3 regions of the Chitinibacter sp. ZOR0017 genome follow, and region 1 is predicted to be linked to each of the others. Evidence: predicted binding sites of a transcription regulator. Region 1 holds the regulator's gene; each other region holds the start of a gene.
What was found. Region 1 encodes sigma-54, which starts transcription at its own class of promoters, with help from an activator protein. Its sites were predicted from a motif close to CTGGCACGCTTCATGCTT; they were not measured.

Region 1 (5,422 bases):
GCGGTGCCGCTGATCTGTATGACCGGCAACCCGAGCTCGACCATGGCGCGTGAGGCGCAAATTCACCTCGATGCCGGTGTGGCTGAAGAGGCGTGCCCGCTCAATTTGGCGCCCACCGCCAGCACCACTGCGGCATTGGCGCTGGGGGATGCCCTGGCTGTGGCCTTGCTGGAGGCGCGCGGTTTTCAAGCTGAAGATTTTGCGCTGTCGCATCCGGGGGGCTCGCTAGGCCGGCGTTTGCTGGTACATGTGCGAGATTTGATGCACGCGGGCGAGGCCTTGCCGGTAGTGCAGCATGATGTCACGCTGCGCGATGCGCTGATGGAAATTAGCCGCAAAGGCATGGGCATGACCGCGATTGTGGACGAGGCCGGACAGCTGTGCGGGATTTATACCGATGGCGATTTACGCCGCACCATTGATCGCGATATTGATTTACGCACGACGCCGGTACGCGAGGTGATGAGCCCGGCTCCGGTGACGATTGAAGCGCAGCGCCTAGCGGCTGAAGCCGCGGCTGTGATGGAGGCGCGCCGGGTGAATGGCCTGCTGGTGGTGGAGCAAGGCCGGCTGGTGGGCGCGATTAATATGCATGATTTGCTCAAAGCACGTGTGGTGTAGGGTATAGCCCGCTACGCCTTTTAATAAATAGATTTCAGACTGATACCCCATAAAGAGAAGCCATGATTGAGCGTGCCAAGCAAGTCAAACTGATGATTTTCGACGTTGACGGTGTGATGACCGACGGCGGCTTGTACTATACCGATGCCGGTGAAGAGCTGAAGGCGTTTAATTCGCTGGATGGCCACGGTTTGAAAATGCTGAAAAATTCCGGCGTGAAGCTGGCGATTATTACCGGGCGTAATTCACGCTTGGTAGAGCACCGGGCGCGTAATCTGGGGATTGATTTTCTGCATCAAGGCGCCCATGACAAACTGCAAACTTTCCAGAAGTTGCTCGCCGAAGCGGGCGTGAGCGCTGAAGAATGCGGTTATATGGGGGATGATGTGATTGATCTGCCCGTCATGCGGCGCGTGCACTTTGCGGTGGCCGTGCCGGCTGCGCCAGAGCTGGTGCAACAGCACGCGCATTATGTGACTGGCCGCCAGGGCGGGCATGGCGCAGTGCGCGAAGTCTGCGAATTGATTATGGCCAGCCAAGGTACACTGGATGCGGCTTTAGCGCCGTATCTGGCTTAATGGGCTGGCAGGGGAAAACGCTTGCGTAGTTTAACCATCTGGGCGCTGCCCCTTGTGTTGCTGCTGCTGGTTGGGGCCCTGATCTGGGGCTTGAGCCGGGCTGCGATTCAAACCGTCATTACGGTCGAGGCCGACCCCAATACCCCGGATATGATTGTAAATCTGGGGGTATTGCAGCGCTTTGACGAGCAAGGGCAGATCCGCTCGACGCTGATCGCGCAGGAAGTGAAACACCTGCGGGCCAATGACACGCTGCTGTTTAAACAGCCAAAGCTCACCCAGACTGAACCGGGTAAACCCAATATTGTGGTGACCGGCGTGCGGGCGAAAACCACCAACAAAGCCTCGCAGGTTTGGTTTGAAGATGCGACAGAACTACGCCGTGCGGCATTCGGCCAGCAAGCTGAATTGGTCGTGCGCAGTAGCGATGTGTTTTATGATCAGGCGACCAGCATCGCCCGCGCTAGCACGCCGGTGGTGGCGGATATGGGCCCGCATCATGCCGAAGCGGTGGGCTTTATCGCCGATAATGCCCAGCAAACTCTGAATTTACTATCCAAAGTGAGAATGACTTATGTCCCGACTGCTCGCGCTGCCCTTACTGGCACTGCTGCTCGCTAATTCTGCGTGGGCCGAAACTGCCGACCGCGAGAAACCGATGAATATCGTGGCGGATAACTGCGTGATGGATCAAAAGACCCAGCAAAGCGTCTGTACCGGCAATGTCGTCGTGACGCAGGGCACGATGGTGATGCGGGCCGATAAACTGACCACGCGGCAAGATGAACAAGGCCATCAGTTTGCTCAAGGTGAAGGCCGCCCGGTGCGTTTCAAGCAGCGGCTGGATTCGGGTGAGCCACTGGATGCCGAAGCACTCCGCTTTGATTACGACGGCGCAAAGGGTTTTCTGGTGTTGATGGACAAAGCCTGGGTTAAGCGTAATCAGGATTTGGTGGTGGGCGATAAAATTACCTACGACATGAATACCGAGTTTTACCAAGCGCAAAGTAAGGCGGGCGGTCGGGTGAATATCACGCTGAACCCGAAGAAAAAAGACGCCAGCCAGCCAGCCAAGAAAGAAGTTAGCCAATGAGTACGCTGAAAGCCCAGCATCTACAAAAGTCCTACAAAAAACGCACGGTGGTGCGTGATGTCTCGCTCGAAGTCAGCAGCGGTGAAGTGGTGGGCCTCTTGGGCCCCAATGGTGCCGGTAAAACCACCAGCTTCTACATGATTGTGGGCCTCGTGCGCATGGATGAGGGCCGGATTGAACTCGATGGCGTTGATGTTAGCCAGCAGCCTATTCACCAGCGGGCGCGTTTGGGCTTGGGTTATTTGCCGCAAGAGGCGTCGATTTTCCGCAAAATGACCGTAGCGGAAAACATTCAGGCGGTACTGGAGCTGCATTACAAGGACAAAACCGAGATCGCCGAGCGACTCGATGCCTTGCTGCATGACCTGCATGTGGGGCATTTGCGCAACAGCAATGCCATGAGTTTGTCAGGCGGTGAGCGCCGCCGGGTGGAGATCGCCCGCGCACTGGCTTCCAACCCGCAGTTTGTGTTGCTGGATGAGCCATTTGCCGGGGTAGACCCGATTGCGGTGATTGATATTCAACGCATTATTGGCTTTTTGAAAGAGCGGGGCATCGGGGTGCTGATTACCGATCACAATGTACGAGAAACCCTCGGGATTTGTGACCGCGCCTATATCATCTCCGAAGGGGCCGTGATGGCGGCTGGTAAACCGGCCGAGATTGTGAATAATGAAGATGTTCGCCGCGTGTATTTGGGCGAGCATTTCCGTATGTAGCATCACTGGCCGCAGTTTATGAAGCAAAGTCTGCAGCTGCGCATGGCGCAGCAGCTCAACCTCACGCCACAACTTCAGCAGTCGATCAAACTGCTGCAACTCTCTACGCTGGATTTTCAACAGGAAATCGAGCAGTACCTCGCTGACAATCCGCTGCTCGAACGCGAAGACCATGGTCTGGATAGTGCCGATGCCAGCGAAGCCCAAGACACCAGCGCCAACGAGCGTGATGATTTTGAAGATGATGGGCTGCGCTGGGATGAGGTGCGTGGTAGCCAATCGTTTGATGATGATGACGAGCATGATCCCACGCTGCGGGTTGCCATTGAACTTAGCCTGCGTGATCACCTGTTGGCGCAAGCTCGCTTGCTGGCTTTACCTTCCCGTGATTTTGCTTTGCTCACCATGCTCATTGAAGCGCTGGACGACGATGGCTTATTGCCGGTGTCGCTAGAAGAAGTATTTGAGCAGCTGCCAGCGGAGTTCGTCGCGGAGCTTGAGCTGGAAATGGCTGAACTGCAGATCGCACATCAGCATTTATTGCAGCTGGAGCCATTGGGCGTCGGCGCGCGCTCGCTGGGCGAGTGTTTATTGCTCCAGCTCAAACAATTGCCGCCCAGCCCTACGGTAGAGTTAGCTAAACGGGTGTTGCTAGAAGGCTTGGAATTACTCGCGGTACGGGATTTCACTCGTTTAAAGAAACTTTTGCAGTGCAATGAAGTCCAGTTAAAAGAAGCGCAGCAGATTATTCGTAGTTTGAACCCGCGTCCGGCGGCCAATTGGGGGGGCGAAACGGCCCGCTATGTTGTGCCGGATGTGCTGGTGCAAAAGGTGCGCGGCCGCTGGTCGGTACGGCTGAATCAGGCGGCGCAACCCAAGCTGAAAGTTAATGAGATGTATGCGCGGGTGTTGCAGGGGCAAGCTGGCGAGAGTTTGGCAGGCCAGCTGCAGGAAGCGCGCTGGTTAATTAAAAGCATTGAGCAGCGTGGCAATACTATTTTGCGCGTGGCGCAAGCGATTGTGGCGCGGCAGCAAGCGTTCTTTGAATATGGCGAAGTGGCGATGAAACCCTTGGTGCTACGGGACATCGCCGAAGAGCTGGATTTGCATGAATCCACTATCTCGCGGGTGACAACGCAAAAATTTATGCTGACACCCCGCGGGGTTTTGGAGTACAAATATTTCTTCGGTAGTCATGTTGAAAATGACAGCGGTGGGGAAAACTCGGCGACCGCGATCAAAGCTTTGATCAAACAGCTGGTCCAGCAGGAAAATGCACAGAAACCGTTATCCGATAATGCTATAACGGAAGAACTCGCAAAGCAGGGTGTGGCAGTTGCGCGGCGCACCGTTGCTAAATATCGGGAGGCGTTAGGTATCGCGCCTGCCAGTCAGCGCAAAAGCCTGTAATGGGCGCATAAAAACGAAGGAGCAATAATATGAACCTCAATATCAGCGGTCATCATCTTGAAGTTACTCCAGCTATCCGCGATTACGTGAGCAGTAAAATCGAACGCGTGATTCGTCATTTTGACAACGTGATCGATGCAACGGTCATTCTGGCGGTTGATAAACTGCAGCACAAAGCCGAGGTTACCGTGCATGTCAGTGGTAAAGACATCCACATTGAATCGATTGAGGAAGACCTGTATGCCGCGATTGATGTCCTGATGGACAAACTGGATCGCCAGCTGGTCAAACACAAAGAAAAGCTCTCTTCGCATCGCAATGAGGCGCTGAAACATCAGGCGGTGGCCGAAGAATAATTACGTTGCGTAGGCAATACAACGGGAACGCCGCGAGTCGTTCCCGTTTTTGTTTGCCCGCAAGGCAAGTACAATAGTTCGACCATAAGGAAATACACCAACACCATGAGCCTCATTACCAAAATCCTGCCAACCACCAATGTGTTTCTCGATCTGGATGTGGGAAGCAAGAAGCGGGTGTTCGAGCACGTGGGGATCGTGTTTGAAAATAGCCATGGCATCGCGCGCAGCGTGATCTTCGATAGCCTGTTTGCCCGCGAAAAACTGGGCTCCACTGGCCTTGGCCAAGGCGTGGCGATTCCACACGGCCGGATCAAAGGTCTGAAAGAAGCCACCGGTGCGTTTGTACGCCTGAAAGAGCCGATTCCATTTGATGCCCCAGATAGCAAGCCTGTGGCTTTGATTTTTGTGCTGCTGGTGCCAGCCAATGCCACCGATCTGCATTTGCAGATTCTGTCCGAGTTGGCGCAGCTGTTTTCCGACAAGCAGTTGCGTGAAGAGCTAAACACCATGACCGAAGCGCATCAGGTCTGGGAGCGGATCGCCAGCTGGGAGCCCTACGGCGCCGATTTTGCCTAATTGACTCGGCCAGCTTGGCTGGACGCCAGCCACTGGCCTGCTTCATAATCAAAACTGCATCCATGT
Region 2 (5,422 bases), on a different contig from region 1:
TGACCCGCAAGATTTCAGTGAAATTGCGCCCGGTGCTCGCCGGATAGGTCAGCGTGAGGCGAATCTTCTTTTCAGGGTCGATGATAAACACACTTCTGACGGTGGCATTGACCAATGAATTGGGATGAATCATGTCGTACAGCTCAGCCACTTTGCGGTCAGCGTCGGCCAGAATCGGAAAATTCACCGTCGTGGATTGCGTGTCGTTAATGTCTTGAATCCACTGCTGGTGTGATTCCAGCGGATCGACACTCACCGCCAGTGGTTTTACATTGCGCCGGGCAAATTCGCCCGCCAGTTTGGCCGTTTTGCCAAGCTCGGTGGTGCAGACCGGGGTGAAGTCGGCCGGGTGTGAAAACAGCACGACCCAGTGCGGGCCAGCCCATTCGTGGAAGCGAATTTCACCAATGGTTGATTGCTGCGTAAAGTCGGGGGCGATGTCGCCAAGTCTGAGGGTCATGTTGGGTCTCCGGTGGTGGACGCAATGAGCTTATCAAAGGCCAAAACAAACCATAAATAATATTAAATGTATCAATTATATCTATTTGATATAAAACTAATGGGCGGGTTTGAAGGCCAGCAAAGCCTCAAAACCACTGGCTTTCGGCTTAAGCGCTTGGGGTTGATAGTGCCCGCAAGGCAGCCAGCGCAGATGGCGAATCGCCCCGCCGTAGTCCGCCTCGGTGCGGTGCATGGTCGCGCGATTATCACAAATCACTAAATCATCATTACGCCACTGCCAGCGCACTTGATACTCGGGCAATAAGACACTGGCCTGCAACTCATTGAGCAGACTGGCGGCAGTGGTACTCTCCAGCCCATGCAGGCTGGTGAGGAATTCACCCAGCAATAAATGGTAAGCCCCCGTTTCGGGGTGCTGGTGCACCAGCGGGTGCAGCGCGCTATGTATGCGGCCTGCCTGGACAAACTCGCGGCGGTGAATCCCGGCTAATTGCTGCACCAGATACTGCCATTTGAGTGGCAAGCTTAAATACCCCCCTGCCGTATTAACCCAAACACCATCGCCACCAAGATCTGGAACAGATACCCCCTGCACTATCGATACAGCAGGCAGAGTTGCAGCAAAGGGTACATCAGGATGCCAATGCGCAGATTGATGCACGCCCTGCCGGCTGTCTAACTCGTAGCCAACACCCTCACTCGTATTCGGGCTGAATAAGGGGTGGCGATAGGGTGCACCAGCCAGGCCCAACCCGAGCTGCTGCAAACTAATGGAGCTAAGTGCTTGGGCGCGGAAAAACAAAACCTGATGACGCAACAAAGCCCCACGCAGCCAGGTCATTTGGTACTGATCGAGCCGACTTAGGTCTAGGCCGCTGATCTGGGCGCCGATCTGCGGACTTAGAAGTTGCAATTGCACACCTGCGGGCGGTTCAAGCGGATAGGTCTGGTACATAAAAATTACCCCACACTCTGCAGTGTGGGGCCCTGTTACCCCGCGCGCGATTACGCCGCAGTTTGGTTAGCGGCAGACTCGTCATTCACCGCCTGGCCTTTGCTGACCTTCGAGCGGGTATGGCTGCGGCAGCCATCGACGGCAAATGGCGCTTCACCGTCGACCGTCACCCGGCGCACCACGCGATGGGCATCGCCATAATCATCAATCGCGTAATGCTGCGTAGCGCGATTATCCCAAATGGCCACATCACCTTCCTGCCAGCGCCAGCGTACGGTGTTTTCCAGTCGGATCACATGGTTTTGCAGCACTTCAAAAATCCGGCGGCCTTCGCCGGCAGGGATGCCGACAAAATTCTTGAAGAAATGCCCCAGGAGCAAATGCTTTTCGCCGGTTTCGGGATGAACATGCACCACGGGATGTTCGGTTTCATACACGGTAGAAGTGAACACTTCTTGATATTGCTTGAGCGCCTCGGCGGTGGCTTTGGGTTTGTAGGCTGCATAGTCGTATTCATTGGTATGCACCGCCCATAGATTTTCGGCCAACTGCTGCAGCTCAGGGCTTAAATCCTGATAGGCCGTATGCGTATTTGCCCAAACGGTATCGCCCCCCGCGGCCGGAATGGTCACCCCACGCAGGATCGACGCTTTCGGGTAGGCATCCACAAAAGTAACATCGGTATGCCAAGAATTGGCCCGGCCGCCACGCTTGGAATCAAGCTCCAAAATTAGTTTGGTGCCGGCCTTGGTATGTGCCGTCGGGTGCTGCACCCCAGCCTGACCAAATAGGCTCACCAGGCCTTCTTGCTGCTCATCATCCAGATGCTGTTGGCCACGGAAGAAAATCACCTTGTATTTCAGCCAGGCAGCACGAATAAAGTTTTGTACTTCTGCCGGCAGGTCTGCGCCGAGTTGAATACCTCGAATTTCTGCGCCGATGCGGCCTGCAATCGGATGCACGCTGAGGCCCTGAGGAGGATTAGCCAGAATATCGCTCATGTTTGATCTCCAGATTGAATAAGGCTGCGAAATTGCAGTCACCCACTCTGTAGCAAACTGCGTGCCAATATTTCCACCAGAAATATCAATGGATTTATTAGAACAAATAAAGCTTTAGCGCCGCCACCCTGTTGCGTTCCCAACAGTCACGCAACAGGGTGTGGTAATTGCAGGCATTAATCATGCGCCAAGGCCAGCTCACCAGTTGGGGCTTGATCGGGCAATAGGCCGCCGGACTGATGCGCCCAGAGCTGAGCATAGACCCCGCCTTGGGCCAGCAGCTCAGCATGGGCGCCATCTTCAACAATCTCACCCTGCGCAAAGACCAAAATGCGATCAAGATGGGCAATGGTCGAAAGCCGATGCGCCACCACCAGCACCGTTTTATTCGCCATCAGATTATCCAGGCTGTGTTGAATCCACCGCTCGGTTTGTGAATCCAGCGCCGAGGTCGCTTCATCCAAAATCAGCACGGGTGCGTTTTGCAGCATGGCGCGGGCAATCGCAATGCGCTGGCGCTGCCCCCCCGAAAGAGATACACCACGTTCGCCCACCATCGTGTCATAGCCCTGTGGCAAGCGAGCAATAAACTCATGCGCATGCGCCTGACGGGCGGCCTCGATAACTTCCGCGTCGCTCGCCTCCGGGCGCGCATAGCGGATGTTTTCCTTCAGAGAGCGGTGAAATAAACTAGGCTCTTGCGGAATCATGCTGATTTGCTGGTGCAGCGTGGCCAATTGCATCTGGGTAATGGGTACGCCATCCAGCAAAATATCGCCCCGCTGCACGTCATACCAGCGCAACAGCAAGCTAATCAAGGTGGATTTACCTGAGCCAGAATAGCCAACTACCCCTACCCGCTGGCCCGGCGCAATCGTCAGGTTCAGCCCCTGGAATACCGGCCGCCCAGGCTGGTAGGCAAATTCCACCTGGCGAAATTCAATTTGCCCATCGCGGATCGGATGCGGGCGAGCATCGTGCTGATCAGTAATCTCATGCGGCCGCACGATAGTATGCACCCCATGCTCGATATTGCCTAAATACTCAAATACCTCGAGAAAGCGTCGAGATAGATTGCGAGCCTCACCGATAATCAGCAAAGACATACTGGTACTCATCACAAATGCCGCCACCCCAATCTGCCCTTGCGCCCACAGATACAGGGCAAATGCCAGCATGCCGATTTTTAGCAACATCGCCGAGCCAAATTGATACCAGCGTACCCGCTCGGTGTACCAATTGCTGCGGTTCGCATGGATGAGCTCTTCATCCAGATGCCGCTGTAAATAATCGCGCTCAAAAGCTTCCTGCGCAAACAGGCGCACATTGGCCAGATTACTCACCGAATCAACAATCTTACCCGCCGTAAAACTACGGGCTGCCGCAAAACGCTGTGCTAGTGGCTGGGCTTTGCGGGCCAGCACATAGCTCATTGTCACATACAGGGTGATCCAGCTCAGTAGTACGCCAGCCAGGACTGGCGAAGCGCCCCAGAGTAAAAAACTCGCCACACAGAAAGTCACCAAAATGGGCCAGAATTCGGTGTGCACGGCCCAGATGGTCTGATTCACACTCATGGCAGTTTCAGTCACCCGATGCGCCAGTGCTCCGGAAAATTGCTGGGCAAAATAGCGATGGGAATGATATTGCAGCCAAGCAAATAGGCGCGCAGTGATCCGATGGCGCTGCCGGGGGCCAACATGCATTTGCACCGCTCCTGCCGCCCGGCTCAGCACCAGCTCGGCCACATTCAAAGCGGCAAAGACCAGCACCAGCTGCACTAAGCCGTGCCAATCAGGGCCGGCGGCCTGCGCACCGGTCACTTGCGCGACCGTTTTACCCAGAATATAAGGCAGCAACATCGTGCAGGTGGCCGCCCCAGCTTCTAGCACCAGCATTAAGGCATACCAGGCCAGAAATGGTTTAATCATTGCCAAGACAAAAGCCCGCGGCCGGTTGGGCAGTGGGCTTGGGAAAATATCAGTCAGCATGGGAAAGGTCATCCAGAAATAACAATAGCCACGGCTTGCCGTGGCTATTGGGTTGGTGCTAATTACACCGCGATAGTTTGCGCGACTGTTGCTGCGGCCGGATGCGCTGGGCGCGCCAGACCGAGGTTTTCTCGCAAAGTGTGGCCACTATATTGCGTGCGGAACAGCCCTCTAGCCTGCAATACCGGGATCACCAATTCGACAAAATCATCTAGCCCAGTAGGCAGTACTGGCGGCATGATGTTAAAGCCATCTGCCGCGCCGGCCTCAAACCACTCAGCCAACTGATCGGCAATCGATTCAGGTGTACCCACAATCGTACGGTGACCGCGCGCACCGGCAATCCGCTGATACAGCTGCCGAATCGTTAAGCCTTCACGCTGAGCAATCGAATACATCAGTGCCTGCCGGCTCTTCATGCCATTGGTTTCCGGTAGATCAGGCAGCGGCCCATCAATCTCGTAGGCACTCAAATCTGCGCCAATCAAGGCGGACAAAAGCCCCACCCCCACCGTGGGGTGAATGAGATCTTGCAAGGCTTGGTATTTGGCCTGCGCTTCTTCCTCGGTACGCCCCACCACCGGGAAAACGCCCGGCATGATCAAAATCTCTTCCGGCTTACGGCCATAGCGTGCGGCTCTGGTCTTGATATCGCGGTAGAAGGCCTGTGCATCTGCCAGCTCTTGCCATGCGGTAAAGATCACCTCGGCTGATTCCGCCGCTAACTCGCGCCCATCTTCTGATGCACCGGCTTGCACCAATACAGGCTGACCCTGCACTGTCCGGGCAACATTCAATGGCCCCCGCACCTGGAAAAACTCACCCACGTGATTGGGAACATGGCGTTTATTGCCCTGCAGATAGACACCGCTGGCTTTATCCCGCACAAAAGTATCGTCTTCCCAGCTATTCCAGAGCTTTTTCACCACCTGCACATACTCACGTGCACGCTGATAGCGCAAGGCATGCGGCAATTGCTCGCGCAGATTAAAATTTCGCGCCTCTTCCTCCGT
Region 3 (5,422 bases), on a different contig from region 1:
AGCTTTCAGCAAACCGGCCGTGATCTGGATATCGCGATTCGTGAAAAAGGCTGGCTCACCGTGCAAACCGCAACCGGCGAAGCCTATACCCGCAATGGCAGCTTGATGGTGGATGCCAGTGGTTTGCTGAAAAACACCGCCGGTGAAATTGTGCAGGGCGAAAATGGCCCGCTCACGGTGCCGGAAAATAGCCGGGTGGTGTTTGCACTGGATGGCACGGTGAGTGCGATTGATATCACCAACCCCGGGCAGGTGGTGGAAGTTGGCCGGCTGAAGCTGGTGAATCCGCCGGAAAACCAGCTCGAAAAAGGCATGGATGGCTTATTTCGCCTGCGCGATGGGCAAGTGGCCCAAGCCGATCCGGCGGTGACCGTGGCTTCAGGGGTGATTGAAGGTAGTAATGTTAATGCGGTGGAACAGCTGGTGAATATGATCTCTACCCAGCGCCACTTTGATTTGCAGATCAAGTTGCTGCAAACCGCTGATCAAAATGCCCGCTCAGCCAGCTCGCTGCTGAATCTGAACGGCTAATCGATAGTTAAAGCTTTAAGAAGGAAGCCCGCATCATGATGCGCTCGCTGTGGACCGCCAAAACCGGCATGGATGCCATGACATTCAATATTGATGTCGTGTCGCACAATCTGGCCAACGTGAACACCAATGGTTATAAGCGCGAACGCGCGGTGTTTGAAGACCTGATGTACCAAACCTTGCGCCAGGCCGGCGGGGCGTCGAGCCAGCAAACCAGCTTGCCGACCGGCGTGTATGTCGGTACTGGTGCGCAGGTGGTGGCTACGGTGCGCAATCACTCGGTGGGCAATCTGCAGCGTACCGAGGGTGCGCTGGATCTGGCGATCAATGGCGATGGTTTCTTCCAGATTGCTTTGCCCGATGGCACCACCGGTTATACCCGTGATGGCGCGTTTCAGGTGAATAGCCAGGGCACTATCGTAACCTCCAGTGGTTACGAGTTGTCGCCTGCGATTCAGGTGCCGCAAGGCACCACCAAGGTGACCGTCGCCGCCGATGGCACCGTGTCGGCCATTGTGAATAATAATGCGGCAGCGCCGGTGCAAATCGGTAATATCCAGACCGCGACCTTTATTAATCCGCCGGGTTTAGAGTCGATGGGGGGCAACCTGTATCGTGAAACGGTGGCCAGTGGAGCGCCCACCGTGGGCCAGCCGGGCACCAATGGCTTGGGCGCGATCAATCAGGGTTACACCGAAACCTCGAACGTGAATGCCACGGAAGAGCTGATTAATATGATTCAGGCGCAGCGCGCATTTGAAATGAATTCGCGCTCTGTCACCACTACCGACCAAATGCTGGCCAAACTGGCTCAACTGTAAATGATGATTCGCTTCCGTTTCTTGCGCATGCTGGGCGCACTTGGGCTGGCCGTATTGCTTAATGCCTGCGTTGCGCCACAAAGTGTGATTACTCAGCCCACCTCGGCCCGCGCGCAGCCAGCGGTGGTGACGGCGGCGAATAATGGTGCAATTTTCCAGCCCGGCACGGCCCGCTTGCTATTCGAAGAGCCGAATGCGCGCCGGGTCGGCGATATTTTAGTGGTGACGATTGAAGAAACCCTGTCGGCCGCTAACAAAGCCAATAGCAGCACCAACCGCAATGGCTCGTTCACGCTAGAGGGCTCTGCCGATGTGCCGTATCTGCCTTCAGCGATCACCAAGCTGTTTAATGCCACGGCTGACCTAAGTAGTACCAACACCTTTGCCGGCAAAGGTGAAACCAATAGCACCAATACCTTCAAAGGCTCGATCGCAGTGACCGTGACCGATGTTTTGCCCAATGGCAATCTGGCGGTCGGTGGCGATAAGCAGATTGTGGTGAATGGCTATAACAATGTGCTGCGCTTTACCGGGGTAGTGAATCCTAACGATGTGAAAGCTGGCAATACGGTGTCGTCGACTCGGGTGGCGGATGCCCGCATCGAGCAAGTGGGGCAGGGCGCAATTAATGACGCCAATACCGTGGGCTGGATGCAGCGCTTCTTTCTGTCGGTGTGGCCATTTTAATGGAGGGGTATATGCGTAAGCTTATTATTGCCATTGCGCTTTGTGTGTATACCCTGCCAGTGTATGCCGATAAATTAAAAGATCTGGCTAGTTTTTCAGGCGTGCGCAATAACCAGCTGGTGGGTTATGGGTTGGTGGTGGGTTTGGATGGTAGCGGCGATCAGACCACGCAAACCCCCTTCACCGTGCAATCGGTGATGAATATGCTCACCAATATGGGGGTGCAGGTGCCCACCGGGGGCAATATGCAGCTCAAAAACGTGGCCGCAGTAACGGTAACGGCAACCTTGCCACCGTTTGCGCGCCCGGGGCAACCCTTGGATATTGTGGTGTCTTCAATCGGGAATGCCAAAAGCCTGCGCGGCGGCACTTTGCTGATGGCACCACTGAAAGGGGCCGATGGGCAAATTTATGCCATGGCACAGGGTAATCTGGTGGTGGCTGGTGCTGGCGCGGCGGCCGGTGGCTCTAGTACGCAAGTGAATCAACTGGCGACCGGGCGGATTCCGGCCGGGGCCACGGTGGAGCGGGCGGTGCCGACTTTGCTGGGTAATGGCGAGTTTATCCAGCTCGAATTGCTGAAAAGCGATTTTTCTACCGCTAATCGCGTGGTCAATGCCATCAATGGTCAGGTTGGGCCGGTGGCGGCGGCGCTGGATGGGCGGGTAATTCAGGTGCGCGCACCGCAAGATCCAAACCAGCGCGTGGCCTTTCTGGCTCGGCTGGAAAATCTGAATGTCACCCCGGCCGAAGCGTCGCCCAAGGTGATCATCAATGCCCGCACCGGCTCGGTGGTGATGAATCAGGCAGTCACGGTCGATCCGTGTGCGATTGCCCACGGCAATCTGACGGTGACGATTCTGGCCGATAACAAAGTGGAGCAGCCCAATCCGCTGACCAATGCCAAGCCGGTGAAAGTGCAAAATGCTGAGATTGATATCGAAGTAGGCAAAGGCCCGGTGGTGCGCTTGCCCAAGGCCACGAATCTCAATCAGGTGGTGCGCGCGCTGAATGCGGTCGGCGCTACACCGCAAGATTTGCTGGCGATTTTGCAGGCAATGAAAATTGCCGGGGCGCTTAATGCCGAGCTGGAAGTGATCTAAGTCCTTATTGGTTGCCTTGGGGGTATGGTGCTCTAGTCTTTGATTGGATTGGTTTGTGGACCTATACCCCTATGGCCTGGTTGCCTGGCGCGCCCCTTGTGGCGCGTTTTTTATTTTCGGCACGCTCTTTGCTTGGTAATGGTCCTGTTTGCAGGAGTTTGCCATGCGCACCGTCGCCCCCTTTGATTCAGCCGGTATGAGTGCCGATCCACGTAGTCTGGATCGTTTGCGCGCGGGTGCGGCTGCGCAAAGCCCGGCTGCGACCAAGGCCGTAGCGCAGCAATTTGAAGCCTTATTACTGCAGCAAATGCTCACCGCCATGCGCAAATCAGTGCCGCAAAACGAGCTGGAACAAGGCGTTGCCGGCGATACCTTCCGCGCGATGCGCGATCAGCAATGGGCCACAACCTGGGCGCAAAATGGCGGTATCGGCTTTGCCAATACCATCGTTAAACAGCTGGAAATCCAGCGCAACCCGGCGCTCTTGAAAGAGGTGGCCACTTCGCCGCTTGCAGGGCAGCTCTTGCCACAGTTGCGCAAGCCTACGGTGCAGCTGGCTGGTGGGATTAGTGTGCGGGCGGCAAAACCTGCCGCCGAGGTCGCGCCCCTTGCCGCTACGTCCGCTGTGAGTGGCAAGCTCGATGCCCAAGCCGGCGGCGCGGCACCGGCCTTTCTGGATAAGCTGGGCGAGGCGGCCAAAACCACGGCGCAGGCGCTGGGCCTTTCGCCCCATCTACTGCTCGCGCATGCGGCGCTGGAAACCGGCTGGGGGCGCAAAAATATTAAAACTGCCGACGGCGGCGATTCGCACAATCTGTTCGGGATAAAAGCCGGTGCGGGCTGGCAGGGCAAAACGGTGGATGTATTGACCACCGAATACGTGGATGGGATTGCGCAAAAGCGCATCGAGAAATTCCGCGCTTACGACTCTTATGGCGATGCGCTGGCTGATTACGCCGGGCTATTGAAACGCCGTTACGGCGATGCCTTGGCGCAGGGCAATAGCGCCTTGGGCTTTGCTCAGGCCCTCGCCAATGGTGGCTATGCCACCGATCCGAAGTATGTACAAAAACTGACCCGCATTGCAGACCGGGTCGCCGCTCATCTGGGTATGGCGCGCTCAAGTTAAGCCGCCAGCCACCGATAGAGACTGCAAGGGGTTAGATCATGGCATCATCTGTTTTCAATATTGGCGTGTCGGGGCTTAATGCCGCCAATCTGGGCATTACCACCACCGGCCATAATATTTCGAATGTGAATACCGACGGGTTTTCCCGTCAGGTATTGCGCCAGAGTGCGCCGTATCCGCTGCTATCCGGTAGCGGCTTTAACGGCCTGGGCGTACAGGTGGATACCATCGCCCGGATGTATGATCGCTTTCTGACCAAAGCAGTGGAAGTGGCGCAGACTCAATCGAGCTATCAGCAAACCCGGCTCGCGCACCTGACCGAAATTAACAATATTGTGGCCGACCCCAATGCCGGGGTGTCTCCTGCGCTGCAAGACTTTTTCAGCTCGGTGCAAAACGTCACCACCAATCCGGCCAGCCCGCCTGCGCGGCAAGCCATGCTGACCAGCGCACAAACCTTAGTTAACCGCTTTCAGGTGTTCAACCAGCGTCTGCAAGAGCAGCGCAATGCGCTGAATGGCGAAATCAGCAATGCAGTGAATTCGATTAATAGCTATACCCAGCAAATCGCCGAGCTTAATAACAAAATCGTGGTGGCCCAATCGTCAGGCCAGCCGCCTAATGATCTCTTGGATCAGCGTGACTTACTGGTTAAAGACCTGAATAAACTGGTGAAAGCCAATACCATGACCATGGATGATGGCAGCATCAACGTGTTTGTGGGTAATGGGCAGGGGCTAGTGGTGGGCGGTAGTGTGAGCAAGCTGGTGGCCGATAGCAACCCGGCCGACCCAAGCCGCATTACCGTTGGTTATATGCAGGATAACCAAACCATCTTTATGCCGGAATCACAGCTGGCAGGTGGGCAACTAGGCGCCTTGCTGGATTACCGTAATCAGGCGCTGGACTTGGCACAAAATAGCCTTGAGCGCACAGCGCTGGGTATGGTGGAATCATTCAACCAGCAACACAAAGCCGGGCAAGATTTGAACGGCAATTTGGGTCGTAATTTGTTTGATATTCCACGCAGTAATTTCGTGGAATTTAGCGTCGGCGGCACCAATATCCGGGCGACTTCACCCAATGGCACAAATGAAAGCAGTGATTTTTCGATTACGGCCAGCGGTACTGGTTATGTCATCAAACGTTTG

Region 2: a site for sigma-54 is predicted at 2,469-2,486, ahead of L991_RS02190 (TauD/TfdA family dioxygenase). Genes of this name have one in related genera too.
Region 3: a site for sigma-54 is predicted at 3,259-3,276, ahead of flgJ (flagellar assembly peptidoglycan hydrolase FlgJ). Genes of this name have one in related genera too.

The regions. Positions count from the first base shown of each region.
Region 1 covers NZ_JTLG01000034.1:80,619-86,040, reverse strand. Annotated here, with positions in the region: gene L991_RS11510 (KpsF/GutQ family sugar-phosphate isomerase) at 1-621, shown strand, start outside; gene kdsC (3-deoxy-manno-octulosonate-8-phosphatase KdsC) at 684-1,199, shown strand; gene lptC (LPS export ABC transporter periplasmic protein LptC) at 1,221-1,820, shown strand; gene lptA (lipopolysaccharide transport periplasmic protein LptA) at 1,774-2,292, shown strand; gene lptB (LPS export ABC transporter ATP-binding protein) at 2,289-3,011, shown strand; gene L991_RS11485 (RNA polymerase factor sigma-54) at 3,030-4,421, shown strand; gene hpf (ribosome hibernation-promoting factor, HPF/YfiA family) at 4,451-4,777, shown strand; gene L991_RS11475 (PTS sugar transporter subunit IIA) at 4,883-5,356, shown strand.
Region 2 covers NZ_JTLG01000008.1:13,159-18,580, reverse strand. Annotated here, with positions in the region: gene L991_RS02200 (peroxiredoxin) at 1-460, opposite strand, end outside; gene L991_RS02195 (TauD/TfdA family dioxygenase) at 557-1,375, opposite strand; gene L991_RS02190 (TauD/TfdA family dioxygenase) at 1,468-2,418, opposite strand; gene L991_RS02185 (ABC transporter ATP-binding protein) at 2,595-4,409, opposite strand; gene L991_RS02180 (LLM class flavin-dependent oxidoreductase) at 4,472-5,422, opposite strand, start outside.
Region 3 covers NZ_JTLG01000023.1:31,273-36,694, reverse strand. Annotated here, with positions in the region: gene flgF (flagellar basal-body rod protein FlgF) at 1-531, shown strand, start outside; gene flgG (flagellar basal-body rod protein FlgG) at 567-1,352, shown strand; gene L991_RS09015 (flagellar basal body L-ring protein FlgH) at 1,353-2,039, shown strand; gene L991_RS09010 (flagellar basal body P-ring protein FlgI) at 2,051-3,142, shown strand; gene flgJ (flagellar assembly peptidoglycan hydrolase FlgJ) at 3,306-4,271, shown strand; gene flgK (flagellar hook-associated protein FlgK) at 4,310-5,422, shown strand, end outside.